One region of the Psychrobacillus syltrankelensis genome, then DNA from elsewhere that is predicted to be linked to it. Evidence: a T-box and tRNA genes for the amino acid it is inferred to sense, from the RefSeq annotation. Region 1 holds a T-box; the other holds one or more tRNA genes.
The links. A T-box is a leader RNA that pairs with one kind of tRNA and senses whether it is charged. The one in region 1 lies ahead of ileS (isoleucine--tRNA ligase), so its partner is inferred to be a tRNA-Ile.

Region 1 (15,298 bases):
TAACCTAGAGAAATCAATTAAGTTCTATCAAGATGTTTTTGAAGCTAGTTTATTAGTGAAAGGAAGAAGTACAGCTTATTTTGATTTAAATGGTATGTGGCTTGCTTTGAATGAAGAAGATATACCTCGTAATAAAATAATTGAATCCTACACACATATAGCTTTTTCAATTTCAGAAGCAGACTTTGATAATACATATAAAAAACTACAGGATTTAAATGTAAATATACTTGCTGGCCGCCAAAGAGATGCAAGAGATAAAAAATCAATTTACTTTACTGATTTAGATGGACATAAATTTGAATTTCATACCGGAACTCTACAAGAAAGAATGGATTATTACAAACAAAAAAAAGCGCATATGGAATTTTACGATTAGCTAAAGATTCAAAATAGGAGTGGCATTATACGAGGACAATTATGGTAAGAATCTCATTTTGAAATCATAAAAGGATTATAAGATAACGTGTATGCGAAAAAAAGGAATATTTAAAGAAATGTTAGGACAATCAAAAGCAGCTCGGTCTATTGCAATATGTCAGGCTGGAATAAATCGGCGAAATAACTCACTTTGAAGCTCTTCAGTTATTAAATGTCATCTATACGAAGGGTTTATCTATATTTCAAAACTAAAAATTACCTAATTCATTATGATACTTATCTCATTTACTTGAAAAAAGTAATCCATTTTTGAGTTATTACTCTGGATGGATTACTTTTTACTACTGGTAGATTTTCTTTATAGAAAGCATGCTTCAGTGTATTATCTTCTTCCTTTTAGAAAGTATAAGTTTTTAGTGCAGTTTATCTAATCAACAGGATATATGTTTATTTCAAATTGCTACATCACTTTCTTTTTTCTATACTCTTGTTAACTACGGTAGCTATATTTTGAATGATATTTTCAAGAGACTCTATTTTATTTTCAAATCGATGTAATAAATAAATAGTGACTACAATGGGAAATCCGAAGTTGCCAATTAATTGTATAATGTTTCCCTCGCCAATCATGAGTATCCCCCCTTTCTCCATTTATTAATATTCTTCAGTTTTTTATATACCTGTTGAGTAATCCCTTTAATTTACAAATATTTATTTATGCCAAATTGTTTCTACTTGTCCTTTAAAAAAGAATTATTCATATTTCACATCACTTGTAGTAATGGTAATTGTCGTTGAAAAGAATAATAAATATTTATTATATAATACTAAACTTCTTGTATTTTTAGAATATTTAAAAGTTGGGAAATATGTTTTGGGTTTATAAGGTTATTTATATTTAACTTCCACAAATTTCTTATTAGAATGAAATTTTACTTTTTTATAATGAAATTTGGATAAAAATTATATTTTATTCTACAGCCTTCTGGTAGGTTTCTTAGTTTTCGACAAAAATGCAGTCGGATATGGTCGAACGATTGAAAAAGGATTTTTTGTTTTTTTCAAGAAATAGTATATTACTAATTCATAAAGGGTGAAGAAAATGAGTAGTATAGGTCATATCATAAAATCTGAAAGATTAAACCAAAGTATGAAACAAATCACATTGGCCATGGGAATCTGCTCTCCATCCTATTTAAGCAAAATCGAAAATAATACAACAGTTCCAAGTGAAGAAGTAATAACTTTACTACTTAAAAGACTGAATATAGTGATAGACCAAGTATCCAGTGAAGAAGAAAATAAGGTTGTTGCATCATTATTTAAATTGTATAAAACTGGCATTTTGGAGAGGGATAAGAATTTAATACGAGAATCCTTGCATAAAATCACCAATCGAAAAATTCACTTCTTGCAGCAAAATAATTATTATAGCTACCATCTTTATATGTTTCGATTGCTGTTAATACTTAATGAGGAGGAAACTAACCTTTCATCTACTTATTCAATTATAGTGAAATTAGAAGATAAGTTTGTGAATAAGCAACGATTTGTAGCTAACTTAAATCTTGGTCTTTATCATTCTTTGAAAGATGAAAATCACAAAGCATTATGTAAATTGGAAGTTTCATTAAAACTCGTTAATAACTTAATTTTCGATGATTGGGAATTAGCTGATTTTTACAATGTACTAAGCCATACGTATTTCAAGTGCAATGAATATTGTAATGCTATTGATTATGCTTCAAAATCATTGAAGTTTTATAAAGACAATCTCTTATTCGAACGAGCGATTGATAATTATATAGTTATAGGGGCGGCTCATAAAAACTTAAGAAAATATGATGAAGCAGAGAAGAACTATCATCTAGCAAATAAATTGGCGATTGACTTTAAATTGTTCTCCTATGAGGGGGTGATTTATCAAAATCTAGGATCTTTATATGCGATTCAGGGAAGACACGAAAAAGCGATTGATCTCTATAAGAATAGTCTAGTAATTAAAGTAGAGAACAGTAACTCAGAAGGATACTTACTGACAATATTATCTATTGTCAAAGAGTATTCCAAACAACGTAATCATTTACATGTACTTAGTTGGTGTAAAGAGGGATTAGAAAAAGTAGAAGGGGTTAGAAGTCAACGTAACTATGAACGTACTTCCTATTTTTTTCACTTCGAGATATATCAAGCACTGCATAGTTTTGATGAAAAACTTGAAAATGTATTGAAAAGTGCAATAAATCATTTCGAGGAAATTCAAGATGATAGACATGTACTAAAGTATTCTATTTTATTGGCAAACCACTACTTTAAAGAACATAAACTTAAAGCATCATGCTTATATTATCAAAAATCAAATCAAATTCTATTTAAACAAAAATATATTAATCAATGGGAGGATTTGTGAAATGAAAAAGAGATTAGTGTTATTAACGCTTTCAATTGTTGCGATGTTAAGCTTAAGCTTTATTGTTAACACAATTAACATTGCCGAAGAGGAGCTTCCTAGACCAACAGCTATTACAAATTCATTTATTTAAAAATTATTAGTTAATAACTGTGTATACTAAAACCTAATTCTAAATAGCTAGGTAGAGGAGTCAGTCCTTGGAAGCTCACTTCAACGCGACTCCACCTAGCTTTTTGGTTGTTATCTATTTGATTTCAATTTAGGGAATTGTCCAATGAAATAACAGAGTTCTTTACGAAAACTAAATGATTTATTGTTGATTTATTGAAAATTGCACACGATAGATTTCAAATGTGATGTAGGAATTCAAGAGTATATGATAAAATCTTACATAGAAGGTAAAAAGAGAATATCACAATAAATGAAAAGGAAGTGTAATTATGAAAGCAATTATTTTTGATTTTGATGGAACTCTTGCTAATACTTTGCCTATTTGCTATTACTCTTTTCAAAGTGTATTTAAAGAGTTTGACAACAGAGATCTTTCTAATGAAGATATTAAAGCAATGTTTGGTCCCTCAGAGACAGGGATTATTAGAGAAAATCTTATTCAGTTGAACAAAGAACAAGCAATTGAAATGTATTATGAAAAGTATTTAGAAAACCATGAGCAACTAGTCAACCAAAACCATGAAATTGATGATTTATTAAAATATATTAAAGAATTGGGATTAAAGCTTGCTATTGTTACAGGGAAGGCAAAAAGAAGTTTAGATATTTCGTTAAGAGCACTTCGAATGGAAGACCTATTTGAAGTATTAGTAACAGGTGATGATGTGATAGATCCGAAACCTCATCCAGAGGGAGTTATTAAGGCATTAACTCTTTTAAATGTTCAAAAAGAAGATGCGATATTCATAGGTGATAGCGAGGCAGATATAGTAGCAGGATTGCAAGCAGGCGTTGTTACAATTGGCGTACAATGGTTGGAAGATTATCAGACTGCTGATTTTAACACACAGCCTAACCAAACATTTAAAGAAATTAATGATTTTAAACAATTTTTACAAGAAAGTATACTTCAAAATAGATGATTAAATATATTAAAGATCGATCACATGCTAGAGAATTGCTCGAACTTGCTAACCAACTTAATCCGGGCCCGTGGTATAAACACTCACTTAATGTAGCACAAGCTGCTGAAAATATTGTAATTGAACTGACAAAAAAGGGTCTTCATCTTGATTGTGATATTGCATATAATGCTGGGCTACTTCATGATATTGGTAGATACAAAGGATTTACAAAATCAGTTATCCATTCCTATGATGGTTATAATTTCATGGACGAACTTGGTTATCAAGGAAATGCTATAGTATGTGTTACACACTCCTTTCCTAATGAAAATAAAGATATTGAAACCGCTGCGGATTGGACAATTGTTCCACCTCATATGAAGGAAAAATTAGTGGAAGTTTTAAAGGTGAATAATAATTATGACTTGTACAATAAGGTAATTACGTTATGTGATGCATTAGCGGATGAAAATGGATTTACCACTCTTGAAAAAAGATTCATTTCCGTTGGTTTAAGGCATGGCACGGACACAAATACCGCAATTCGCTGGAAAAGTTTTTATGAAATAAAAGAAGAGATAGAATTATTAATTGGAGAAAGTGTTTATGCTCTACTTCCAGGTATTGAAAAAACTATTTATGCAAAGATGGAGTGTTAGTGAAGCTGTAAATTTAAGAACTATTTAAAACTTATAGTGACAGAGCTATTTGTAAGGAGAGAATTTAAGTGAAAAAAACAGCGGTCTTGTTATATCCCCAATTTAGCGAATATGAATTAACAGTAGCGTTATCCATATTAATGCAAGGAAAAAAACCAATCATTACGGTTGGTTTAAGCAACCAATCGATAAAAGGAGAGTCAGGGTTATCTTGTGTAGCTGATGCAACTATTAGTGAAATTAACTTTGAAGAAGTAGATAGCCTCTTATTACCAGGTTGTATGGATATTTTGACTTTAAATGAAGAAGAAAGATTATTTGATTTCATTAAACAAGTAGCTACTAAAGAAACGGTAATTGCAAGTATATCTAGCTCCCCATACCTTTTAGCAAAAGCTGGCGTTTTAAGAGGGAAAAAATATACTGTAGGAATGACCGAAGAGAATATAAAGAAGTCTGGTGTCTTTGAATTAGAAAATTATTCAAAGGACATGGTAGTGCAAGATGAAAACATTATTACAGCAAGAGGACGAGGGTTTGTTAGATTTGGAAAATATTTAGGCAAAGCGTTAAATCTTGAATTTGATGAAAGATGGTATCAGGAATAATGTAATTGGAATCGTACATAGGATTTTTAAAAAATAGTAATGTAGCACTTCTAACTGCAAATCTATAAAAATGCACCTCACAAAATGGTGTTTTTGGTGGTTTTTACATTACCAATAACAAAATTTTACTCAGGTGCATTTTTACTTTCCTAATCTCATTTGTATTCAACAGGTTTTGACCATTGTATGTCGTATTTGTTCATTAATTGAATTGCCTTATTTCCAGCAAACAGAAATGCTAAAAATATCAGACTGGAAAATTCATAACTCATTATTCTTCTAACGATAATTAAATGCATAAACGCATCCGCACCGTGATTTATAATTAGCCAGACCATAAGATAGTTCATGAGAAGTCCCCGAATAACGAAAATGGCTGTAACCAATTGAAACCACTTCAGATTCTCTTTCATAAAATATAACAGGAGGTTAACATATTGATTGAAAAGCAATTATTTGCCGAAACAGATCGACTAATTCTAAGACCCTTTCAAAATGATGATTATGTAAATTGGTATAAAGGGTTTAATGAACGTCTACCTTCGCAATACAAATACGATGATGGATATTCAGATATGTCTTATTCTACTGAAGAATGGTTCATCCAATGGATTGATGGGTTTCAACAAGCTGCTGAAAAAGATGAAATGTACATATTAGGGGTATTTCGAAAAGAAGATGAAGTAAATGTTGGGAAAGTAGAATTAATCACGATTCTAAGAATGGATTATCAATGGGCGATGATGGGGTATTCGATACATAACCAGTTTTGGAAAAATGGGTATGGTGTTGAGAGTGTAAAAGTAGCAACTAAACTATCCTTCACAGAATTAAATTTTCATCGTATTGAATTGCATATTAATACGGATAATGTACCCTCTAAAAGATTAGCTGAGCGAGCTGGATTTACTTTTGAATGTAAGAGAGAACAATTCTCTCTAGAAAACGATGAATGGACGGATTTTCTTATTTATTATCAAAACAATAACTAAAATAATATTCAAATATACTTTAACACTCGAAATAGAGAGGTGAGAGAATGATAGAAACGTTAGCAAAGCAGATTCCTATTATTGGGGATTGTAGAGATATAGTCCAAATTAAAAAAGGGTTTTCATCAGATGAAAAGTATCTAATACATTTTGATAATCATAAGTTACTTCTTCGATTGTTTGACCTAGCAGAGCTTGAATCTAAAAAGAAAGAGTATTCTATTTTGACAAGAATGCAGGACTACAATGTTATCTGCTCAAGACCGATTTCTATTGGTGAGATCGGAAATCAAGGGTATATGATTACTACCTATATAGAAGGTAAAGATGCTGAAGAAGAAATCCAAAATTACTCAGATCAAGAACAATTTAATATTGGCATGAAGGCTGGAAAAGAATTAAGAAAAATGCATCAATTTGCAGCCCCAAGTAATGTCTCCTCGTGGTATTCAAGAAAAGCGGAAAAACATAAGAAATACATAGATGCTTATTTAGAATGTGGCGTTAAAGTAAAAAATGATCAAGATATAATGAATTTTATTGATAATAACATTCACTTAATGAAACAAAGACCAAACTTATTCCAACATGATGATTTCCATGTTGGAAATATTATTGTTAATAATAAAGAATTCTCGGGAGTAATTGACTTCAACAGATACGATTGGGGCGATCCAATTCATGAATTTCTTAAAATTGGTATTTTTAGCAGAGAGGTAAGTGTCCCTTTTTCTAAAGGGCAAATCAAAGGGTATTTTAATAATACAGATCCAAATGAACATTTTTGGAAGATGTATTCACTTTATCTGGCTATGTGCGTATTTTCAACAGTAGTTTGGACATTAAAAACTATTCCGGATGACATGAATAACATGTTAGATAAAGTGTATTTGTTTTTAGAAGATCATGATTACTTCAGTAAATTTAAACCTAGTTGGTACAAATAGAAAAAAACCTGGAGGTCTGCTTATTTACTTGCATGCAGATTTTCAAGATCAGTAGCATAATTCTGATTGAAATATTTGAGACTTAATTCTCAGAGATTTTGCACTTCTTATTTGTGTCTGTGGAGAACTACGGACGAATGATTACCAAGCGATCGTCCAAAAAAATTCAACTTTACGAAATCACAATTTTCCTTTTGACTCCTTGTTTCACTTAATTTATATGGAGATTAGGTTAAATCTATGTAATGTCGAAGATGGGCATCTCCTTATTATCTTCTTATTTCAAGTTAAAACAAAAAAGACTGTAATCAAGGACGAATTTCATCGAGGTTGATTACAGTCTTAAGCTAAGAAAAAAGTATTCCGAAAGTCTTGTGTAGTTGAGACATTTCTTTTTCTATTTTTATTCTCGCTAACTCCTTTATATAAATCTACTAAAGGTTATTAGGTAAGTTCGTAAATGCCATTGGTTTCACCATTGAATTATTTAAAAGCTCTTTTTGAGTGTTAATAATGCTTTCTAATTCGGAAAAGGTTAGTACCGAGTTCATTAAATGCAATAGCAACTAGAATAATAGCCGTGCCTAGCCACTGAAGCGGCGTTACCGTTTCTGACAAAATAATGCTAGCTGATAGGATTGCGATAGGCAATTCAATGGTTGTTAATATATTCGCAATTCCACCTGAAACCAAAGGTGCGCCCACTGCGAAAAATAGTGGTGGAAGGACTGCTCCAAATAACGAAACTCCTACGGCAGTAGTTAACAGGTTTTCCTCCAATGGCAATACAGTTGGGACGTCGCGCATGAATAGGACAAACACTAAAATGGTTGATCCTGTTACCATCAAAGAACTCCGAGTCCATGGATCCACATTTACAGCGACCTTTCCACTGAAAAAAATAAATCCAGCATAAGTGAATGCGGATAAAATTCCAAAAAGGAAACCTTTAATAGGAAGGCCCTGTATGTCTCCATTTAAAATATTCGAAGCAAAAAAGACCCCTACTAAAATTAAAATGATGGACAATATTGTTACAGGAGAAGGTTTTATTTTACTGAAAATCCATTCTAAAAAAATCCCTATCCATACAAATTGGAACATTAAAATGATAGCAAGTGAAGCGGGCAGATATTGCATCGAACCATAATAAAAGATACTTGTTAAACCGATAAAACAGCCGGTAATCATAATTTGAAGAACATTTTTCTTATTAAGTCCTTTGAAATTGGAGCGTTTAATTAGAGTAAAACACCATAATAAAAAAAAGGAAATTACCATTTGAACTATATTGATTTGGCCAAGGGAGTAACCGTAGCTAAACCCCAATTTAGCAAATATTGGTGTAAAACCAAAAAATGAAGCACCTAATAATATAAATAAAACACCTTTATTTAATTTCAATATGAGACCTCCTTGGTGCACAAAACTAACCATACTATTATATCATGAATAAGCAGAAGATTGACCACATCCGGCCACCTCTATCCAAATGATGTAGAAGAATTAACGATTATTGAGATAGATTCTATATTTTTTCTTTTCCCACGCTCAGATGAGTGTGTCTTCAAACAACTCTTCATGCTGAAATAAAATCGAAAAGTAAGTCAGGAATAGATAAAATAGATTATTGAAAGAAAAAACATGAAGATCTTATCTCATTTTATTTAGTCACGTAGATCAGTACTGTAAGTAAGTGAGGTTTTTTCTAAATAGAATATGTAGAAAGGTATGTGAACATTGTTGTTTTACATACCTTTTTCAATTGGAAGGTATTTCGATATAATGTGTTGAATATATCGTTTGCTCATCATAAGGGAAGTATTTACAAGAACCTATTAATTTTGAGGAGATTGCTCAAAACGTTTGTGTACCTAGGGTACTGGTCACACTTAATTAAGAAGATACCGATGGCTTTTTTATGTTTACATGATTTCTCTTGATAAAAATTAACCGGCTATTTTGTATCAGTGATTAAGTTATGTCGGGAATGTTGTTCTTTGAAACGAATGAAGTGAGCTTAAATGGCAAGGCATGCCAGGAGTTTTCTTGTTTAAAATATACGTAACTCCAGATTCAATAGATTTGACTCAAGAGTATTTAAGTAATGTATAGAGTTAGTAGTTCTTACAAATGATAAGTTTTAAGAAATGCAAGGAGTGAAAATTATGGGGAAATCCTTCAAAGGTTCAAATAAATTGATTACAGGGATTGTATTTGGGGTATTAACATTTTGGCTTTTTGCTCAAGCAATGGTCAACGTAGTTCCCGCAGTTCAAAAGGATTTAGGGGTTTCTTCCAGCACATTAAACGTTGCAATTAGTTTAACGGCACTTTTCTCGGGTATTTTTATAGTAGCTGCAGGTGGTCTTGCTGATAAAATTGGAAGGAAGAAAATGACAAATATCGGACTAATGTTAAGTATCATTGGTTCACTTTGTTTAGTTTTAGCAAATGGGTCAACATTACTCATTATTGGTCGAATCTTTCAAGGTTTATCGGCCGCTTGTATTATGCCTGCAACGATTGCCTTGGTGAAAGAATATTTTGAAGGGGCTGAACGTCAAAGAGCACTTAGTTACTGGTCAATCGGTTCTTGGGGTGGTTCTGGTCTATGTTCGTTATTTGGCGGAGCTATTGCAACCTATATGGGATGGAAGTGGATTTTCATCTTCTCCATTATCTTTGCAATTCTTGCATTGTGGTTAATAAAAGACACACCTGAAAGTAAGGCGAAGCAAACTGGTAATTCGAAATTTGATATTGGCGGTCTAATTGTTTTCATTATAACTATGTTAGCATTGAATATTTTCATCACACAAGGTGCCGATATTGGTTGGACAAACTGGATTACTATCGTACTGTTAGTTGTCACAGTTATTGGTGCGATTGTCTTTATAAAAGTTGAAAATGGTAAATCGAATGCGCTAATCGATTTTAGATTATTTAAAAACGCGCCATACACTGGTGCAACAGTTTCAAACTTCTTGCTCAATGCTGTTGCCGGAACGCTTGTTGTTGCGAATACGTATGTACAACAAGGAAGAGGTTTCACATCTTTTCAATCGGGTATGCTTTCTATCGGTTACCTAATTGCTGTACTTGCAATGATTCGAGTTGGGGAAAAGATTCTTCAAAAAATTGGTGCAAAAAAACCAATGCTTTGGGGAACTATTTTAACCCTTATCGGTGTTGGGGTGATGGGCTTAACATTCCTACCTGATGTTGCTTACACAGTCGTTGTATTCATAGGATTCGCTTTGTTCGGTTTAGGCTTAGGGATCTATGCAACACCATCTACAGACACTGCGGTTTCTAATGCACCTGACGATAAAATTGGTGCAGCATCGGGTATTTATAAAATGGCAAGTTCCCTCGGTTCTGCTTTCGGGGTTGCGATTTCTGCGACTGTATATGCGATGATTGCAGACAAAAGCGGAGTAAATGCAGCTGCAACTGGAGGTATTATCGCCAATGTAATTTTTGCAGTCATCGCATTGTTATCGATTATTTTCATGGTTCCAAATAATGCTGGTAAAAATGAAGCTTCATAAGGGAGTCTGTTAGATATGAGAGAAAAATTAATGGAAATGTTGGATGAACGTAAAGATGAAATGATTCAAATCCGTCGTTTTTTACATGAACATCCTGAATTATCATTTAAAGAAGAAAAAACAGCTCAATATATTGCTGACTTTTACAAAGGAAAAGACGTCGAAGTACAAAGAAATGTCGGGAATGGTTACGGAATTATTGTAACAATAGTAGGAGGAAAACCTGGAAAAACAATTGGATTGCGCGCAGATTTTGATGCGCTTCCAATTGTAGAAGAAACACCCGTACCCTTCAAGTCGAAAAATGAGGGTGTCATGCATGCATGCGGACATGATGGTCATACAGCTTACTTGTTAGTTCTTGCTGATTGTTTAATTCAATTGAAATCAGAATTATCCGGAACTATTAAAATCATTCATCAGCATGCTGAAGAGGTTCCACCAGGCGGAGCAAAAAGTATTGTAGAATCTGGACTGTTGGATGATTTAGATGAAGTGTATGGAATTCACTTACTGCCAATTGCTCCTGCTGGAATGGTTGGTTACAATAAGGGCTATGCATTCAACGGAAGGGCCTACATGAAATTGAAAATCCAAGGGCGAGGTGGGCATGGTTCATCGCCTCATTTAGCAAACGATGCAATTGTTGCAGGTGCTCATTTTGTAACCGCAGTTCAAACCATCATAAGCCGTCGATTAAGTCCATTTGAAATAGGCGTAATTACAATCGGATCGTTTGATGGAGCTGGTACCTTTAATGTGATAAAAGATAGTGTAGAGCTTGAAGGTGATATTCGTTACATGACTGTTGAAACGAGAGAAACAATTGAACGAGAAGTAAAACGTATTGTCAAAGGTCTTGAAGAAGAGTTCGATGTAAGTTGTGAACTTACATATACACCAGACTATCCGCCTTTGTACAATAATCCTGAACTTACTGAAAAAGTTGCAGAAGCACTAAAAAATGCGAATGTGAAAGAAATTACAGAAGTAAAAGAAGTCCCACCAATGGCACCATCAGAAGACTTTGCTTACTACGCTGAAAAGTTCCCTGCTTGTTTCTTTTATATCGGGTGTACACCAAAAGGCGTTGAAAAGCCATATTTCAACCATCATCCAAAATTTGATATCGACGAAGATGCACTTTTAGTGGCTGCTAAAGCCGTCGGACAAGTTGTTTGTAGTATGCAGGAATAAATCAGTAGAGTCGTTCAAAATATACTTTTTGAACGACTCATTTGCGATTAAATGGGTCCATTGAGGAAAGGAGGAATCATTTTGACATGGGACATTCTTAACATCATTGGTACCATTGCTTTTGCAATAAGTGGTGTGCTTATCGCAGTAGAAGAGGATTATGATATTTTAGGTATTTACGTTTTAGGGTTTACAACAGCATTCGGAGGGGGTCTTGTTCGAAATTTATTAATTGGAATACCAATTGAAAAGTTTTGGTTACAAGGTTATTTATTTGAAATAGCATTTTTGACAATTACCGTGATTTATATATTGCCGAATAAAAGGATTTGTAATTGGAAAAATAGGGTGGATTTTTTTGATGCCATTGGGTTAGCAGCATTCGCCATTCAAGGTGCAAATTATGCTGTATCTATTGATGCTCCATTAATTGTTGTAATCATAGCAGCTTCCATGACAGGTGCAGGTGGTGGGATTATAAGAGATCTATTTTCAGGTCGAAAACCGATGATTTTTCGTTCGGAAATTTATGCCTTATGGGCAGTTTTAGCAGGTCTTGCCATTGGTTTAGATTTGATACATGGCGCCTATGCCACATTTTCCCTCCTATTCGTAATTGTTATATTAAGGTTATTATCCATCTATTTTCACTGGAATCTACCACGCAAATAAAAGAGGTATGGACAAATAAAAAAACAAGTGATTGCAAGCTTTCAATAAAATACTTAGTAGGTTGAGGTAATTTCATTTTTTAGCAGATTCACGAAAGGTTAACCATTGTAGATGGCTAAAGGAGGCTTTTCTTAAAGATTCAGAATTCGAATTAACACTATAAATAGTCTAATATATTACTTTATAATTGCTATAACAAGCTTAATAGAGCATACTCTCAAATGAGCCTGTATAAAATGTAGTAGATAACGATAACGCGTAAATTAATTTGACAAACCGATTCGTTTTATGTTAAATTCATCCATAATAAAACCATACAAATTCGTTGAAGAGAAAAAGTAGTAAATGAAAATGTTCCAAAGAGAGCCGGTAGATGCTGAAAGCCGGTGTTCATTTCATTTATGAAAATCCTCTCTGAGAAGTCGAGCTGAAATTGAGTAAGTGAGACCGGGTGTCTACCGTTAAAAGGAACGCGTATGATTGTACGTGGCTAAGTGCTATTGTGGAGTGAAAGCTTGCAATAGAATTAGGGTGGTATCACGGTTAAACCCGTCCCTTTTCCAGGGACGGGTTTTTTGTATGTTTTATTAATAAAAATAGGAGTGATATCAAATGGTCAAAGCGAACGAAAAAGAATCTGTAAGTGAGCGAGAAGCACGGATTCGAGCACAATGGGAGAAACATAATATTTTTAAAAAGTCCATAGATGATAGAGCAGAATGTCCTTCTTTTGTCTTTTATGAAGGACCACCTACAGCAAATGGATTACCACATGTTGGTCATGCACTAGGTAGAACGATTAAAGATGTAGTTGCACGATATAAAACAATGACTGGACATCAAGTTATCCGAAAGGCTGGTTGGGATACGCATGGTTTACCAGTTGAATTAGGTGTTGAAAAGCAATTAGGTATATCTGGTAAAAGTGATATTGAAAAATATGGTGTAGAAGCTTTTATTGAAAAATGTAAAGAAAGTGTTTTTATATATGAAAAACAGTGGCGTGAGTTTACTGAACAACTAGGTTACTGGGTAGAAATGGATGATCCTTATTTAACTTTAAGTAATGATTATATTGAAAGTGAATGGAACATTCTTGGCACAATTCATGAAAAAGGGTTACTACAAAAAGGTCACAGAGTATCCCCTTATTGTCCTAGCTGTCAAACTTCACTTAGCTCACATGAGGTGTCACAAGGATATAAAAACGTAAAGGATTTATCTGCAACTGCTAAATTCAAAATAATAGATCGTGAAAATGAATACTTTCTTGGATGGACGACAACTCCTTGGACTTTACCAGCTAATGTTGCACTTGCAGTTAATCCTTCGTTGAAATATGTTCGCGCAAAAAAAGGGCAAGATATTTTTATTGTTGCGGAAGCATTAGTAAGTTCTGTATTAAAGGAGGACTTTGAAATACTTTCTGTGCACGTAGGAGCAGATTTAAAAGACATGACATATACGCCATTATTTGATTTTGCAAATGTGGAAATCGGACATAAAGTGGTAACTGCGGATTATGTATCTTCAGAAAGTGGAACAGGGATTGTTCATATTGCGCCAGCTTATGGAGAAGAAGATTATAAAGTGGTGAAGGAAAATGGGTTATCCTTCGTTAATGTTGTAGATGAAAAAGGAAAGTATACTTCGGAAGTTATTGGTTTTAAAGGCCGATTTGTGAAAGATTGTGATGTAGATATTGTTCGATACCTTTCTGAGAAAGGTTTGCTTTACAGTAAGGAAAAGTATGAACATAGTTATCCTCATTGCTGGCGTTGTGATTCACCTCTTTTGTATTATGCAAATGAAAGCTGGTTTATCCAAACAACTGCGTTGAAGGAACAATTTATACAAAATAATGAAGGAGTTACTTGGTATCCGGAGCATATCAAACACGGCCGGTTCGGAAACTTTTTAGAACAAATGGTGGACTGGAATATTAGTCGTAAACGGTATTGGGGCACACCGCTCAATGTTTGGGAATGCGAAGAATGTAATCATGAATATGCACCGAAAAGTATCGAAGAGCTAAAAAAGCATTCTGTTCACACTTTAGATGACATTGAATTGCATAAGCCATATGTAGATCATGTAAAGCTTCACTGTTCATGTTGTGGAGGGACTATGACAAGAACACCTGAAGTAATTGATGTTTGGTTCGATAGTGGTTCTATGCCATTTGCACAATACCATTATCCTTTTGAGAATAAAGAGTTTTTTGAAAAACAATTCCCAGCAGATGTAGTCATTGAAGGTATTGATCAAACGCGTGGGTGGTTTTATAGCTTACTTGCTGTATCCACTTTATTTACAGGTAAGGCTCCTTATAAACGGGTCCTTTCGACTGGTCATATATTGGATGAAAAAGGACAAAAAATGTCTAAAAGTAAAGGCAATGCCCTAGACCCAGTAGAGCTAATTCAAAAGTATGGAGCAGATGCACTAAGATGGGCTTTATTAGTGGACAGTGCACCTTGGAATACAAAAAGGTTCTCTGAACGAATCGTACAAGAAGCTAAGTCTAAATTAGTTGATACACTCGACAATGTGCATAGTTTTTATTCACTTTACGCTAATTTAGATAACTACAATCCGAAAGCTGCTTATGAAGTAGAAAAAAATAAACTGGACAATTGGATATTATCCCGTTTGCATAGCACGATTAAAATCGTTCGATCAAACTTAGAGGATTATCATTTTACAAACGGTGCAAGAGAAATTGCAAAGCTACTAGAGCAAGTAAGCAATTGGTATGTAAGACGTTCCAGAGAGCGTTTTTGGTCAAGTGATATGAAC
Region 2 (15,298 bases), 760 kb from region 1:
CGCTCATGCCTACTCAAAACGTACCTATAGCTGTTTTATTAACTGGTGGAGGTATATTTGCATGTTATTTATCAAGTAGCTTAACGATGATTTTTATCGCTAGTTTTATTGGGGGATTAGGCTTAGGGTTAGCGCTTCCTGGAGTATTAGCACGAACATCCGAATTATCAAATGAACAAAAAGGCATTTCATTTGTTGGTTTCGTAATTGCTGCACAAGGCCTAGGCGGTTTAATAAGCCCATTTTTTTATCAAACTATTTTAAACATTACAGGCTTTGAAGGTGGACGCAGTATATTATTGACAGCATCACTTGGTTTAGTTATTTTAGCTATTGTATGGTCAATTATTTTAATAATGAGCCATTCAAAATCACGAATAAATGAGACCGGTGCTCCTGTCTTATAAGTACATCGTTAATATTAGAAGTGGTCCAGATCTGTCTAAAAAAATTACAGTTAGGTAACACTGAATATTTAGGGATATAGTTGTTATTTACACAAAAAACTAGATGACTCATGTCTTCTAGTTTTTTGATGTGGATATCCTGCTGTATAACTTATCTTTTACATATACACCGCATACCGAATGAAAAAAAGACTTAGCAAACAGCCAAGTCTTAACTATTCATAATTTCTTCTGTTCTTTTGCAAAATTTTCTTCAGACATTGCTTTTTGTTCTAATTTGTAATTTTCATTTCCTTCTTCTCCGTTACGTGCTAGGTTTTGTTCTGAGATTTTTTGTGGTGACTGGTTTAATAGTGAACTAACATTACGGTAAGTCGAATTAGTCTCGTTCCCTTTTCTACTTATTATTTTACTCAACGAATACTCTCCTACTTTCATTAAAATATGGAAGCTGTTCTATAAATGTTTTTGATTCTTGATCCCCAAACTCATGAATCAATGCATATATCTTTTTCATTTTCGTGTCGTAGTCATCGTTTTCTTTATCCAAATGATAGTATCTAATTGGAATATGCGCCCTCCAAAAGTTACTTGTTTCTGTTATAGTAAGCTGTTCAAAAAGCTTTTGAAATACAGGAATAATTTCTCTATTTGCTACTACTTCGAATTCCCAAGGGGACTCATCAGGATACGAAAATACCTTTTTATTTGTCACAGAAACATACACTTTGTTAATCGTCATTTGCACACATCCTTTTTATTAAGTATGTCTCCAAAATAAAAAAACATGCACCATATAAGCGCATGTTTTTCTCCAAATTAAGTTAGTCTCGTCCTAATTGCATTCAAATGTTGAATGGTCATTGTTTGTAAAATTAACTCATTTCAAAATGTGTACCAACCGCCAGTGGCTAGCAAGGGTACTTGTAAATAACATTAAGCTTGAATGTCTACAACTGATCCCTTATAAGGATGGGGTGCCGATACTTGAGGCATGTCCTCTAATAACCCAATAGCAGCTACGGTTTCCATGTTCATAGCATTTTTTAAGACACTCATTTGAACAGTTTGTTGTAGCTCCGATAAGTGTGAAGACATAATAGAATTAAGATCCAAATTGATCCCTCCCTTTACAAGCTTAATATCGGTTACTTTAGAAAAAGGTGAACTATTTATTTGAATCCCCCAAAAATGCATTTAGCATCCATTGGTGTTTTTCTGTTTTTTGATAAATAGCATTTAGTAGATCCTCGGTCATATCATCTTCGACCTTTGCCGCTTCATTCATCCCTTTTTTCAAAGACTTCATTATTTTCTCGAAATCTTTAACAACGGTTTCTACCATTTGATCGGCTGTTTCTTTATTGCTCGCTTCCTCTACATCTGAAAGCTCTAGATGTTCTTTTAATGTAGCAACAGGATTAGCTCCAAGTGTTAAAATACGTTCTGCTATCTCATCCATGTTTAAAGTAGCTTCGTTATATAACTCCTCAAATTTTGCATGTAACGTAAAAAAAGACGGCCCTTTTACATACCAATGAAAGTTATGTAATTTTGTGTACATGACTGACCATAGCGCTACCTGTTTGTTTAGTTCATTATTTAATGCTGTTGACATAAAGTTGACACTCTCCCATGAATTATAGTTGTTATTACTTTTCTTATACCACATATTTCAATACAATAAACATAACGATATAATGCCGGAAACCAAAGGACGCTAACTGACGAATGAAACATATAATAGTATGGATTTTTAAATTCTATCAAAAAATAATATCCCCTTTAACTCCGCCTAGTTGCCGTTTCTATCCTACTTGCTCACATTACGGTGTAGAGGCCGTTCAAAAACACGGTGCGTTAAAAGGTGGGTATTTAACAATCAAACGAATATCTAAATGTCACCCTTTTCATGAAGGTGGCCTAGATCCTGTTCCAGAAGAATGGCCTTTGAAGAAAAAATAACTTCAAAGGTTTTTTTCTTGCTTTTTTTAAAAATGTCTTGTAAGATTAAAAAGTTACAAAAACACAAAACGTAATCATTACTATTTAGGAGATGGCAAGATGAAAAAAGCACTTTTATTATTTTTAGTAATTGTACTAACATTATTTACAGCTGCTTGTGGAAATAATGCCACCACAAATGTAGCAAAACAAGAAAAAGACAATAGGATTCAGATTTATACAACCGTATATCCTTTACAATTTTTTGCCGAGCAAATTGGTGGAGATGCAGTACATGTATCATCTATCTATCCACCAGGCTCAAATGAACATTCATTTGAACCAACTCAACAAGATATGATGGCTCTTGCAGATGCAGATATGTTTTTCTACATAGGACTTGGATTAGAAGGATTTGTAGAAAATGCTAAAAAAACATTAGCAAACGAACATGTGAAGATGATTGCAACTGCTGATGCAGTTCCTAAAGACCAACTAGAAGCGAATGAACATGAAGAAGAAGCCGATGATGAGCACGACCATGAACACGGGAAAATAGACCCGCATGTTTGGATTTCTCCACTAATAAGTCAAAGTTTAGCTTTATCTATCAAAGATTCTCTTGTAGATGCTGCTCCTAACCAAAAAGAAAAGTTTGAAAAAAATTATGAAGAGTTAATTGCACAGTTAAAACAATTAGATGCAAGCTTTAAAGAAATGGCTCAAAATGCACCAAATAAAACATTTTTCGTTTCCCATGAAGCTTTCGGTTACTTAGCACATGAGTATGGTTTAGAACAAATTGCAGTTGCTGGCCTTAACTCACAAGATGAGCCTTCTCAAAAACAACTTACGAAAATTATTGATTTAGCAAAAGAAAAAGACATTAAATACATTTTGTTTGAACAAAACGTTTCATCTAAGTTAACGGAAGTTATAAAGAAAGAGATTGGTGCTAAAAGCTTAGTATTGCACAATTTAAGCGTTCTATCCAAAAATGATATCGAAAATAATGAAACATATTTCACTTTAATGAACAAAAACCTAGAAACATTAAAAACTGTATTGAAATGAATAAAAAAACGCCTCTTTTAAATTAAAAGATGGCGTTTTTCAAATTGGAGCATATCTAGATACATTTGGTTGCTCATAAATTCAATTGGTTGCTTTCATATCCAATTGGTTGCTTTCATGAGTGAATTGGTTGCTCTTATATCCAATTGGTTGCTTTCACTGGAAAATTGGTTGCTTTCACTCATTGTTTGGTCTCCCTTAGACATTTATTTCATTTCTTGCACATACTTAAATAACTCTCTACGCATAAGTTTGTTCGAGGCATTTCTCGGCAAGTGTTCCACAAAGTAATAGGAAACTGGTTGTTTATAAGAAGCCATTTCTGTTTTCATAAATGCTTTTAGCTCCTCTTCGCTTACATCGTCCTTTAATACAACAAATGCCACAGGAACTTGTCCCCATTTGTCATCATGCTTTCCAGCAACACCCGCTTCCTTTACTGCTGGATGTTTCACTAACGACTGCTCTATTTCTGCTGGATATATATTTTCCCCACCAGAAATGATCAAATCGGATCGTCGGTCCACTACAAATAAATATCCTTCCTCATCGATATATCCTATATCACCTGTATGAAGCCAACCATCTACTAAAGGATTTTTCAACTCAGCAGCACCTACATAGCCCTTTGTCACATGAGGACCCTGAATACAAATTTCCCCTATTTTCTCTTCACCATCAATACGAACATCGGCAAAGAAAAGCGGTTTACCAGCAGAGCCTAATTTTCGTATAGCATCTTCGCTTGATAAAGTAGTTGTTTGAGAAGCAGTTTCAGTCATACCGTATGTTTGTAGCACGGGAATATTTCGTTGAATTGCCCTTTCTAAATAATTTAACGGTACTGGTCCCCCACCTACCAACATCGATTGAAATGTACTCGGAAAGGATAAATTTCTTTCTTCTAGAACCGAAATTATCCTTTCCAACGTTACTGCAACGACAGACATTCTAGTAACTGTACCGCTCATAATTTCTTCTACTGCTTTTTCTGCATCAAACTTTGTATGAAGATTTATCGTCATACCATACAGAATCGAACGCATTAAAATGGAAAAGCCACTGATATGAAACAATGGAACGGTACATAACCAACAATCATTTGCTTGAACTCCCAAATTGAGTACAGAACCCATCGCATTCATCACATGATTTTCGAGTGATTGGCGAACCCCTTTTGGACTACCTGTCGTTCCTGAAGTATACATAATTGTAATCGTTCGATTTTTGGACCAGTCTTTTTCTATTTCAAATGTAGTCTGTACCGCCAATTGTATCTCTTCAAATGAAAGCTTATTTGGATACACTAAAGTTCTTTTTTCAAAAGAATCAACTAGTAAATAATCGGCTTGACTATCTTGTAATTGATAGTTCAACTCTTCCTCGGTTAAACGCTCATTTAACATAACTAACTCACAACCAAGCTGCATACATCCATGAATCGCAATGACTAATTGTGGATTCGATGATGCTAAAATGGCAATTCTCATTCCTGCCCTAATTCCTTTTGTATGTAGCTTTTCTGCAAATATATTCGCTTCATTATCCAACTGTTCAAATGTCCAAGTTTGCTCGTTAAATCTTAGGGCAGTTCGATTAGGTGTTAAACTTGCCCGTTTTACTAATAAATTTGGATACATAATAACTTGTCTCCTTTAGAGTAAAAAAGCTGCCCTATAAAAGGACAGCTTTCTCAATAATTCATTGATGCAATCATCACGGAAAACGTGGGAATTGACCGAAATCAGGTTTACGTTTTTCTTTGAATGCATCGCGACCTTCTTTTGCTTCATCTGTTGTGTAATAAAGTAGTGTAGCATCTCCTGCTAATTGTTGAAGTCCTGCTAAACCATCTGTATCAGCATTCATAGCTGCTTTCAAGAAACGAAGTGCAGTTGGGCTCATCTCAAGCATTTCCTCACACCACTGTACTGTTTCGTCTTCTAATTGTGCATATGGAACTACCGTATTGACTAAGCCCATATCAAGCGCTTGCTGTGCATCGTATTGACGGCATAAATACCAAATTTCACGCGCTTTTTTATGTCCGACTATACGTGCTAAGTAACCAGAACCATATCCAGCATCAAACGAACCAACTTTAGGTCCTGTTTGACCAAATTTAGAATTATCTGCAGCAATTGTTAAGTCACAAACAACGTGAAGTACATGTCCTCCTCCAATTGCGTAACCAGCTACCATTGCTACAACTGGTTTTGGAATTACACGAATTAATCGTTGTAAATCTAGGACATTTAGGCGAGGAATTTCATCTTCTCCAACATAACCACCATGTCCACGGACTTTTTGGTCTCCACCTGAACAGAATGCATGCTCCCCTTCACCTGTCAAAATGATGACACCTACATTTTTATCATCGCGTGCGCGAGAAAATGCATCAATCATCTCCATCACTGTTTTTGGGCGAAATGCATTTCGTACTTCCGGACGGTTTATCGTCACTTTTGCAATCCCATTATAAAATTCATACTTAATGTCTTCGTATGTATGTAAGGTTGTCCATTCACGAGTCATTTTTAGTCCTCCTTCAAAATAATATCCTCTACTATTGTAGCAAACAATTCGGGATTTTCCACATGAATTGCATGGCCTACATTATTAATTTGCATATGTTTACCTTGAGGTAAAACGTTTTTCATATTTATAGCTATGTCACAGAACTTTTGATCTAACTCGCCAGTAAGTAGAATTGTCGAAATTTCTATGTCTTTTAACTTTCCCCAATAAGAAGGTTGTATCCCTGTACTAAAACCTTTCAAACTGTTCGATAACCCCACTTCTGATCCGGCAAGTCTTTCTAACCGAATAGATTGTTGTTTTTCGAATGACAAATTTTTTTGTGAATGAAATAGAGGAATGTTCTCCCAAAAATCGATGAACGCAGAAATTCCTTCATTTAATATTCTTTCAGCAAGCAATTCATCCGCATGTTTTCTTTTAACACGCTCTTCTTCATCAGCTAAACCAGGAGAACTACTTTCTAAAACTAACTTGTCTACACCGTATTTATCGGCGTAAGCAAGCGCTAATCGTCCTCCCATTGAATAACCGACTAGCGTAAAATGATTCCATCCTAACAATTGAAATAGCGAATGTAAATCTTCTATTTGTTCATCAGCATAATACCGGGTAAAATCGGTTGGTTTTGAGGTCTGCCCATGCCCAATTAAATCAATTGTTAAAATTTCTATAGTTGGAGGAAGATAATTTACTACTTCTTCCCAAGTACTACTAGAACCAGTAAAACCATGTAAAAATACTACCTTTTTTTCAGCTCCAATATGATTTCTCTTTAAATGGATGTTGATATCGCGAACTTTTACAGTTAAACTTTCCAAATCGAATCTAACTCCTCTGAAATTGCAGCCCATAATTTTCGATGTGTTTTTGTATTAACTTCGCGATTTGTAAACACCTCAATTATCCGAATATCTTTCGATTTCCGTTCATTCAAAACAGCTTTAAATTCTTCTACCGATTGAACTGAATTATATTGCGCATTATACATAGTTGCAATATGCGAAAACTCTAGACCCGTTGGAGTACCAAATAAATGTTCAAAATAATTTGTTTCATTAGATTGAGGTAAGTAAGAGAAAATCCCTCCACCATCATTATTCATAATAACAATCGTTAAATCTGTTGGCTGAAATCTACTTATAATTAGGCCATTCATATCATGAAGAAAAGCTAAATCACCTATTAGTAAATAACCTGGCCGCTTAGTTCCCGCATGAATACCTAATGCAGTTGAAACAACCCCATCTATGCCGTTTGTTCCTCTGTTAGCATATATTTGGATATCCTTCTTTGTTTTATTGAAAAACGTATCTACATCACGAATTGGCATACTACTACTAGCAAATAGATCTACACCATCTGTTAACGTTTCAAATAAAGTCGCTGCAAGTGCTCCTTCGTCTTCTTCCCTCACTATATAAGAACGAACATGTTTCGTAGCGATACCATTCGCTCTCGACCAATCTTCTAAGTAGTTAGATGACTGTTTATCTTCGATTGGAATCCATAAAGAAGTAGTCCCCACTTGAACATGGTGTGTCACGATATGAAGAGAATCACGGAAAATAGGACTTTCATCTACTGCGATATAAACAGTTGGTTTACATGCTTTTAAAAACTGTGTAAGCGGTTTTGAAACAGGTTGTGCTCCAAAACGTACGACAAAGTTTGGAACAACAAAATCTTTAAAGCCATTTCCTTTTAATATCGCATCATACTGATCAATACATAAATGCATACAATCTTCGGGAATGGAGCTACGTAAATTAGACAAAGGATCAGCTAGAACAGGCCATTGAACCGTTTTCGCAAATTCCCAAAAACCTTCAGTTGTATGAAGTGAGTCTCCAACAATGAATAAACCTCTTTCTTCCGTTTGCAAAATACCTTTGTACCAATTAACAAACTCTTCACCTGGCACAAGTTGTCCTATTTCAGTATGACTCATTTGAAGCATCGGAGGTTGCTGCTCCATATTAATTAACAGTGGCTCACGGAATGGTACATTTATATGAACTGGCCCCATTGGCAATGCTATTGCAGTATTAATTGCACGATGGATGTGTCGTTCAATAAAAGGTAAACTTTCTTCGTTATTTTCAGGAATAGGGAAATCAACTGACCACTTAACATGCTTTCCAAACAAATGGATTTGATCAATCGCTTGAGGTGCTCCTACTTCTCGTAATTCATGTGGACGATCGGCTGTAACAACAAGCAAAGGAATACGGGCATAGTAAGCCTCTACAATCGCAGGAAAAAAATTTGCAGCTGCTGTTCCTGATGTACATAGTAAAACCACTGGCGATTTTTTGGCTTTCGCGATACCTAAAGCAAAAAATCCTGCAGATCGCTCATCTATTTGACGGTAAAAGTGAAAACCATCACTTTTTGCAAAAGCATATGCAAGAGGGGTCGATCTAGAGCCTGGACAAATAACAATATCTCTTACACCTGCTTGCTTTACTGTTTCTACAAATTGATTGACATAAGAAGTCAAATAAGAGTTATTAGTCATTCATATTTCCTCCAAGTGTACGAAGCATTGGTCGGAACTTTACGCGTGTTTCTTCAAATTCTTCCAAAGATGATGATTCCGCTACTATTCCACCGCCAGCATATAGATAAGCATGCTCTTTTTCTAACAATGCGGATCGAATACCGACCGCAAACTCGCCATCACCTTCTGTATTTATCCACCCTATAGGTGCCGCATAATAACCACGATTCATTTGTTCGGATTCTCTAATGATCGTAACTGCTTCTTCTCTAGGCACCCCACCCATTGCTGGGGTTGGATGTAGTGCTTCTATCAACTGAAAAAGTGATGCTGAATTTTTTACTTTACCACTTATTGGGGTATGCAAATGCTGGATATCTCTGATTTTTAGTAATTTAGGTCTTGAAGGTACTTTTACTTCATCGCAATATTGATTAAAGACATCATTAATCATATCCACTACATATTTATGCTCTGCTAAATTTTTGGGATCAGCTAATAAACTTTCACCAAGTGCTCTATCTTCTACTGAAGTTTCTCCACGTTTGATAGAACCCGCAATTCCTGCAGAAAGTGCCTCACCATGCTCTACTTTTACTAAACGTTCAGGTGTAGCACCAAAAAATATTTTATCATCTTTTTCTAATCCAAATAAATAACTCTCTGGTTGCTCTATGGAAGTATTATAAAGGACGCTTGAAGAAGAAAAAATGTCATCAAATGTTAATTTTAATGAACGTCCTATTACGACTTTTTTTACTTCCTTTCCACGAATTCTTTTCGTAACATTTTCTACAGCTTGTAAATATTTTTCTTTTAAACGATCTTCTCTTTCAACTAATTTGGACTTTGAATGAGTTTTAAGCTCTTTGACTTGAGCTGTGTGTATTAAGGCATCTCGTTCAATTCGAAGTTTTTCGAATGTTTCCATACTCTGCTCTTCATCTGTTATTAAATGAATACTAACAAATGCTTGTTCATTTTGAATAACTAATTGAAAAGTAGATATTGCGAAAAATGCAGATGGGAATGTATCCCACTCTGAAGAGATTTTATTGAACGGATCAAACGAAAATCCTCCAAAAAGGATGGGGGATACATCTGCTTTTTCCTTTAAGGATAACTGACACAACTCTTTCCATTTTGAAGCAATATCCTGATATCTATTTTCTTCAAGATCATTTGAAATGATATGAGCATGTCCTAATCCTACTAATGTAAAAGTTTTCTCTTTGTTTTGCCAAAAAAAACGTTTACCTTTATAGCATTCATCTCCTGCCTCAAAAAAGGCATGAGCAGATAATCTTGATACCTCTATTGTTTCTGTATAAAAACGTAATGTTGACTTCTTTTGCCCGGTGGTGTTCGGCATATATATTACCTCCGTATAAATATAACCTTTTGTATAAAAATTTCTCTAATGAAGCCCATTTCTGCTTAATAAATTCGCACAAAATTTTAGGCGTCTTTAAACTCTCAGTTGGAGTTTGTCCCCCAAACTGCTTAAGTAAAATACTCTACCTTTAATCATACATCTTTCTACAGTTTTCAGCACACATTTAGTCGCGAATATATGCTAAAATTGAGGTTGATTCTTTTAAAGGAGAGAAAAAACCTATGTCACATGAACTAGAAGCCGATACAGGCTGGCGCATTTGGTGGAAATTAACAAGACCACATACATTGACTGCTTCATTTGCTCCCGTATTTTTAGGTACAATGATAGCTCTTTACTATGCTAATATTAACTGGCTATTATTTTTCGCTTTGTTATTTGCTTGTCTTTTAATTCAAGCTGCAACAAACATGTTCAATGAATATTACGATTTTACGAGGGGACTCGATAGCGAAGAATCGGTTGGAATTGGTGGAGCAATTGTTAGAAATGGAGTTAAACCCAAAACTGTAATGCAACTAGCTCTATTACTCTATGGAATTGCTGCATTATTAGGACTGTACATTTGCTATGCAAGCTCCTGGAAGTTATTAATTGTAGGGGCGCTCTCTATGGCTGTAGGATATTTATACACTGGCGGACCCTATCCTATTGCGTATACGCCATTTGGTGAATTATTTAGCGGGTTATTTATGGGCATGTTAATCGTTTTAATTGCTACTTACATTCAAGTCGGTACCGTTCCAAACTTTGCGATATTACTTTCTGTTCCAAGTGCTCTACTTGTAGCAGGGATAATGCTATCTAATAATACAAGAGATATTGTAGAGGACAAAGAGGGCGGCAGAAAAACTATGGCCATACTTGTAGGTAGAAAAAATGCCATTACCATCTTAGCTTCTTACTTTATTATCTCTTACTTATGGATTGTTATTTTAGTAATTATGCAAGTTGTTACTCCTTGGACTTTGTTAGTCGTTCTAAGCATAAAAAAACCATTGCATGCGATCAAATTATTTAGAGAAAAAGAAAATTCAATCGAAGTAGCACCAGCAATGAAAGATACAGCACTCACAAACACGATATTTGTATTTTTACTAGGTGTTGGGTTACTTCTAGGATATTACATTTAAAATAAACAGCTAGGAAATAATTTTCCTAGCTGTTTTTCATTTTATTTGCTTGCTCATCTTCTAATCATTAAATAATGAGTAAGCTCTACCCTTAAGATCATCTTGGCTTCACAAACTTTTGAGTGCTTTGCACGAAACATTGCATAATATTGGCTTAAAGCGACCAATTATTCACGGAGAGCAACTATTTATTAGACCAAAGCAACCAATTCTCAATATAAAAAGTTTACATTTGATGAGATGACTCACATCAGCATTAGAAAAAAAGCGAATGCAACAGATCAATATAGGTTATATTGTGCTTCTCTAACAAGTGGTACTACCTATAATAAAAATTGTTTAAATACCTTAGTGAATTAATTACAAAGGGAATTACCCCAAATTAGCGTGAACCATAGGTAAAATTTCTTAAACATAAAGCTATGTTAAATTCTTATGTTGATTTGTGACCATAAGAAAACCGCCTTTGTGAAAAGGCGGTTAATTGAGCTATCGGCTCCTGTTAGCGTAATCACCTTAAGTGACAAGGTCATCTTACCGTCTGGTAAACGAGACCTATGGCTCCAGAATCAAAGGTCTTGTTTTCGATTAGCTTAAGATTGATCTTCTCCTTGAGACCTTGGAATAACGGCAATCCCTCACCGAGAAGGACGGGAGAAACCGTAATTTTAAACTCATCAATTAAATCAAGCTGCATAAGGTGGTGTGCGAACCTAGGACTGCCGAGGATGACCATATCCTTGCCTGGCTGCTGTTTGAGGTTATTGATCTCTTCCTCGACATCTTCTTTCACGAGTCTGGAATTATTCCATTCGACTTTCTCCAGAGTCTTGGAAAAAACGATTTTGGCTGTCTTTTCGATCCACTCAGCATGATTCCGCTCATGCTGTGAAGCTGATGGGTTCGAAGGCACAGATGGCCAGTAACTGTGCATCATCTGATAAGTCCCACGTCCCCAAATGACAGTGTCGGCAGTACTCAGAATTTCTTTCGCGTGTTTCTCCAAATCAGCATTGTAGGAAACCCAGCCAATGTCCATTTCACCATTCGGCCCTTCTACGAAACCGTCAAGCGATGCGTGCAGAAATAGAACGAGTTTTCTCATTTTCAGTTCTCCTTTGTTCATGAGGAATATCTACATTATACATATACATTAACTACATTTTAACATAATTCAACTTGGGTTGTTTCTTATGGATTGCTAATCCCAAACCTGCCCGAAAGCCGAAGCTTTGTGTGCGTGTCGGTACCAGTAAACAGGCACGATTCGACCAACATATTTTTCTTATTCGATTAGGTATTCTCATATTCCTTGTTGTCTATATAACGGAACCAAGCCAAATAATGTTGCAAATATTTGGTTACAACACCATTGAAGCGGTTCATCCATTTCTTCAAGCGGCTCTGATAGCTATTTACGTTTTGGATATGGTACACTCCTTTGACACGTTGTTTTCCCTCGGACTTGAATGGTAATGAGCCAAGCCCTTTGCATTCGCATAGGAGCTGAATGCCCGCAAGGAATCCGTGCAAAGTACGTTTGAATTCGATAGATGACCGCCAATCGCCTCATCTAATTACGTTGTCCGAATGCGACCACGCCCAAGAACGCCAGAGTACGTCATTTTCTGAAGGTCACGGGCAACGAGGGCACATACTTGGTCCTTGCTTATACCACGATATTTGGCTTTTCTGCCTCGTTTACGTGGCTTGCGTTCGGTGATGTTCCGCTTGGCCCTTTTCCGAGTACAGATCATCTCCGAACCGAATTGTTACCTTTATCATAAAACTTTTGTTCGTAATTATTAAATATCAACATTAAAATTTAACAAAGCCAAACATAAAAAAAAGGTAATCATATAAATGATTACCTTTTTTAAAACCTTTATGACCCCTACGGGATTCGAACCCGTGTTACCGCCGTGAAAGGGCGGTGTCTTAACCGCTTGACCAAGGGGCCAAATATATGGCGGAGAAGGAGGGATTTGAACCCTCGCGCCGGTTGCCCGACCTACACCCTTAGCAGGGGCGCCTCTTCAGCCACTTGAGTACTTCCCCATATATATGGCTCCGAAGGTAGGACTCGAACCTACGACCAATCGGTTAACAGCCGATTGCTCTACCACTGAGCTACTTCGGAATAATGGTGGGCCTAAATGGACTCGAACCATCGACCTCACGCTTATCAGGCGTGCGCTCTAACCAGCTGAGCTATAGGCCCATTATTGGAGCGGGTGAAGAGAATCGAACTCTCATCATCAGCTTGGAAGGCTGAGGTTTTACCACTAAACTACACCCGCATAAATGGTGGCTCAGGACGGAATCGAACCGCCGACACAAGGATTTTCAGTCCTTTGCTCTACCGACTGAGCTACTGAGCCTACTTCGATTTACGCTAAACGTCGCATCTCTTTTTCAGCTGTACTCGTTCAATCATTCACGTACTTGAGTACGTTCCTTCTTTCACTCGCTTGCTTCCTTGAACTGCTTGCTTATCTTAAATCTCTAAAAAATATGTACTGTTATTTATCTATTAAAACTTATAAATAAATGGCGGTCCCGACCGGGATCGAACCGGCGATCTCCTGCGTGACAGGCAGGCATGTTAACCGCTACACCACGGGACCATTTGGTTGCGGGGACAGGATTTGAACCTGTGACCTTCGGGTTATGAGCCCGACGAGCTACCGAACTGCTCCACCCCGCGACAATAATATACAATCTTTTAAATTTACTTGTTAAAGATTAAATATGCTTCCAACAACAATAGTTTTAAAATGGAGGAGGAAGAGGGATTCGAACCCCCGCGCGGTATGACCCGCCTGTCGGTTTTCAAGACCGATCCCTTCAGCCAGACTTGGGTATTCCTCCGAAATATTGTTGGTGGACCTTGCAGGACTCGAACCTGCGACCGGACGGTTATGAGCCGTCTGCTCTAACCAACTGAGCTAAAGGTCCTTAAGATGGCGGCAGAGGGAGTCGAACCCACGACCTTTCGGGTATGAACCGAATGCTCTAGCCAGCTGAGCTACGCCGCCATGATCTTTACATTTTAACATTATTATGGTGGAGCCTAGCGGGATCGAACCGCTGACCTCCTGCGTGCAAGGCAGGCGCTCTCCCAGCTGAGCTAAGGCCCCATAATTTAATAACTGGTCGGGAAGACAGGATTCGAACCTGCGACCCCTTGGTCCCAAACCAAGTGCTCTACCAAGCTGAGCTACTTCCCGTCTATATGGCGCGCCCGGCAGGAGTCGAACCCACAACCTTCTGATCCGTAGTCAGACGCTCTATCCAATTGAGCTACGGGCGCATATATTTTTCAAAAAAGTGGTGCCGAGGACCGGAATCGAACCGGTACGGTAGTCACCTACCGCAGGATTTTAAGTCCTGTGCGTCTGCCAGTTCCGCCACCCCGGCACTTAAATGAATTTATGGAGCGGAAGACGAGGTTCGAACTCGCGACCCCCACCTTGGCAAGGTGGTGTTCTACCACTGAACTACTTCCGCTCGGTTATGAAATTAATGGTGCGGGTGAAGGGAGTCGAACCCCCACGCCTTGCGGCGCTAGATCCTAAGTCTAGTGCGTCTGCCAGTTCCGCCACACCCGCATAGATAATTCACTTAAAAAGTGATGAGCCATGTAGGATTCGAACCTACGACCCTCTGATTAAAAGTCAGATGCTCTACCAACTGAGCTAATGGCTCGGAATTAATGGTGCCGGAGAAAGGACTTGAACCCTCAACCTACTGATTACAAGTCAGTTGCTCTACCAGTTGAGCTACTCCGGCAAGAATAGAAAGTATGGTGGAGGATGACGGGCTCGAACCGCCGACCCTCTGCTTGTAAGGCAGATGCTCTCCCAGCTGAGCTAATCCTCCTGGGTAAAATTACGATAAGTAGAACATTTCTGTATCAACTTAATTTAATAACTTTATGTATTTATTGCAAGCCCAGCGATGTCCTACTCTCACAGGGGGAAACCCCCAACTACCATCGGCGCTGAAGAACTTAACTTCCGTGTTCGATATGGGAACGGGTGTGACCTCTTCGCCATCATCACTAGACTTGAATAATTATTGAAAGACAAGTTTTATTATAACAACTCTGTAGAATATTACAAGAGTTTTTTTAAAAAAATTATTCTTTCAAAACTGGATAAAAGACATTGATGAATACAAATTCTATTTGGTTAAGTCCTCGATCGATTAGTATTCGTCAGCTGCACGTGTCGCCACGCTTCCACCCCGAACCTATCTACCTCATCGTCTTTGAGGGATCTTACTTACTTGCGTAATGGGA

Region 2: it encodes a tRNA-Ile, which carries the amino acid that the T-box ahead of ileS (isoleucine--tRNA ligase) is inferred to sense. The anticodon was not compared.

The regions. Positions count from the first base shown of each region.
Region 1 is NZ_CM144227.1:766,673-781,970, reverse strand. It holds gene fosB (metallothiol transferase FosB) at 1-379, shown strand, start outside; gene ACTSKG_RS04020 (YvrJ family protein) at 847-1,011, opposite strand; gene ACTSKG_RS04015 (helix-turn-helix domain-containing protein) at 1,484-2,791, shown strand; gene ACTSKG_RS04010 (hypothetical protein) at 2,793-2,924, shown strand; gene ACTSKG_RS04005 (HAD family hydrolase) at 3,232-3,888, shown strand; gene ACTSKG_RS04000 (HD domain-containing protein) at 3,888-4,529, shown strand; gene ACTSKG_RS03995 (DJ-1/PfpI family protein) at 4,598-5,137, shown strand; gene ACTSKG_RS03990 (hypothetical protein) at 5,293-5,487, opposite strand; gene ACTSKG_RS03985 (GNAT family N-acetyltransferase) at 5,575-6,129, shown strand; gene ACTSKG_RS03980 (aminoglycoside phosphotransferase family protein) at 6,177-7,076, shown strand; gene ACTSKG_RS03975 (EamA family transporter) at 7,584-8,480, opposite strand; gene ACTSKG_RS03970 (MFS transporter) at 9,242-10,630, shown strand; gene ACTSKG_RS03965 (amidohydrolase) at 10,646-11,827, shown strand; gene ACTSKG_RS03960 (trimeric intracellular cation channel family protein) at 11,909-12,499, shown strand; T-box leader at 12,816-13,059, shown strand; gene ileS (isoleucine--tRNA ligase) at 13,112-15,298, shown strand, end outside.
Region 2 is NZ_CM144227.1:4,897-20,194, reverse strand. It holds gene ACTSKG_RS00190 (MFS transporter) at 1-407, shown strand, start outside; gene ACTSKG_RS00185 (hypothetical protein) at 627-824, opposite strand; gene ACTSKG_RS00180 (transposase) at 817-1,149, opposite strand; gene ACTSKG_RS00175 (YjfB family protein) at 1,344-1,523, opposite strand; gene ACTSKG_RS00170 (Dps family protein) at 1,576-2,025, opposite strand; gene yidD (membrane protein insertion efficiency factor YidD) at 2,139-2,372, shown strand; gene ACTSKG_RS00160 (metal ABC transporter solute-binding protein, Zn/Mn family) at 2,472-3,425, shown strand; gene ACTSKG_RS00155 (o-succinylbenzoate--CoA ligase) at 3,632-5,065, opposite strand; gene menB (1,4-dihydroxy-2-naphthoyl-CoA synthase) at 5,142-5,960, opposite strand; gene menH (2-succinyl-6-hydroxy-2,4-cyclohexadiene-1-carboxylate synthase) at 5,963-6,784, opposite strand; gene menD (2-succinyl-5-enolpyruvyl-6-hydroxy-3-cyclohexene-1-carboxylic-acid synthase) at 6,772-8,484, opposite strand; gene ACTSKG_RS00135 (isochorismate synthase) at 8,477-9,838, opposite strand; gene ACTSKG_RS00130 (1,4-dihydroxy-2-naphthoate polyprenyltransferase) at 10,084-10,995, shown strand; gene ACTSKG_RS00125 (dihydrofolate reductase family protein) at 11,525-12,100, opposite strand; partial or broken gene ACTSKG_RS00120 (IS1595 family transposase) at 12,187-12,747, opposite strand; tRNA gene ACTSKG_RS00115 (tRNA-Glu) at 12,884-12,955, opposite strand; tRNA gene ACTSKG_RS00110 (tRNA-Ser) at 12,963-13,053, opposite strand; tRNA gene ACTSKG_RS00105 (tRNA-Asn) at 13,061-13,135, opposite strand; tRNA gene ACTSKG_RS00100 (tRNA-Ile) at 13,140-13,216, opposite strand; tRNA gene ACTSKG_RS00095 (tRNA-Gly) at 13,222-13,295, opposite strand; tRNA gene ACTSKG_RS00090 (tRNA-Phe) at 13,301-13,376, opposite strand; tRNA gene ACTSKG_RS00085 (tRNA-Asp) at 13,547-13,622, opposite strand; tRNA gene ACTSKG_RS00080 (tRNA-Met) at 13,626-13,702, opposite strand; tRNA gene ACTSKG_RS00075 (tRNA-Ser) at 13,774-13,866, opposite strand; tRNA gene ACTSKG_RS00070 (tRNA-Ile) at 13,877-13,953, opposite strand; tRNA gene ACTSKG_RS00065 (tRNA-Met) at 13,960-14,033, opposite strand; tRNA gene ACTSKG_RS00060 (tRNA-Ala) at 14,060-14,135, opposite strand; tRNA gene ACTSKG_RS00055 (tRNA-Pro) at 14,149-14,225, opposite strand; tRNA gene ACTSKG_RS00050 (tRNA-Arg) at 14,232-14,308, opposite strand; tRNA gene ACTSKG_RS00045 (tRNA-Leu) at 14,327-14,415, opposite strand; tRNA gene ACTSKG_RS00040 (tRNA-Gly) at 14,431-14,505, opposite strand; tRNA gene ACTSKG_RS00035 (tRNA-Leu) at 14,522-14,606, opposite strand; tRNA gene ACTSKG_RS00030 (tRNA-Lys) at 14,631-14,703, opposite strand; tRNA gene ACTSKG_RS00025 (tRNA-Thr) at 14,712-14,787, opposite strand; tRNA gene ACTSKG_RS00020 (tRNA-Val) at 14,802-14,877, opposite strand; rRNA gene rrf (5S ribosomal RNA) at 14,948-15,063, opposite strand; rRNA gene ACTSKG_RS00010 (23S ribosomal RNA) at 15,185-15,298, opposite strand, start outside.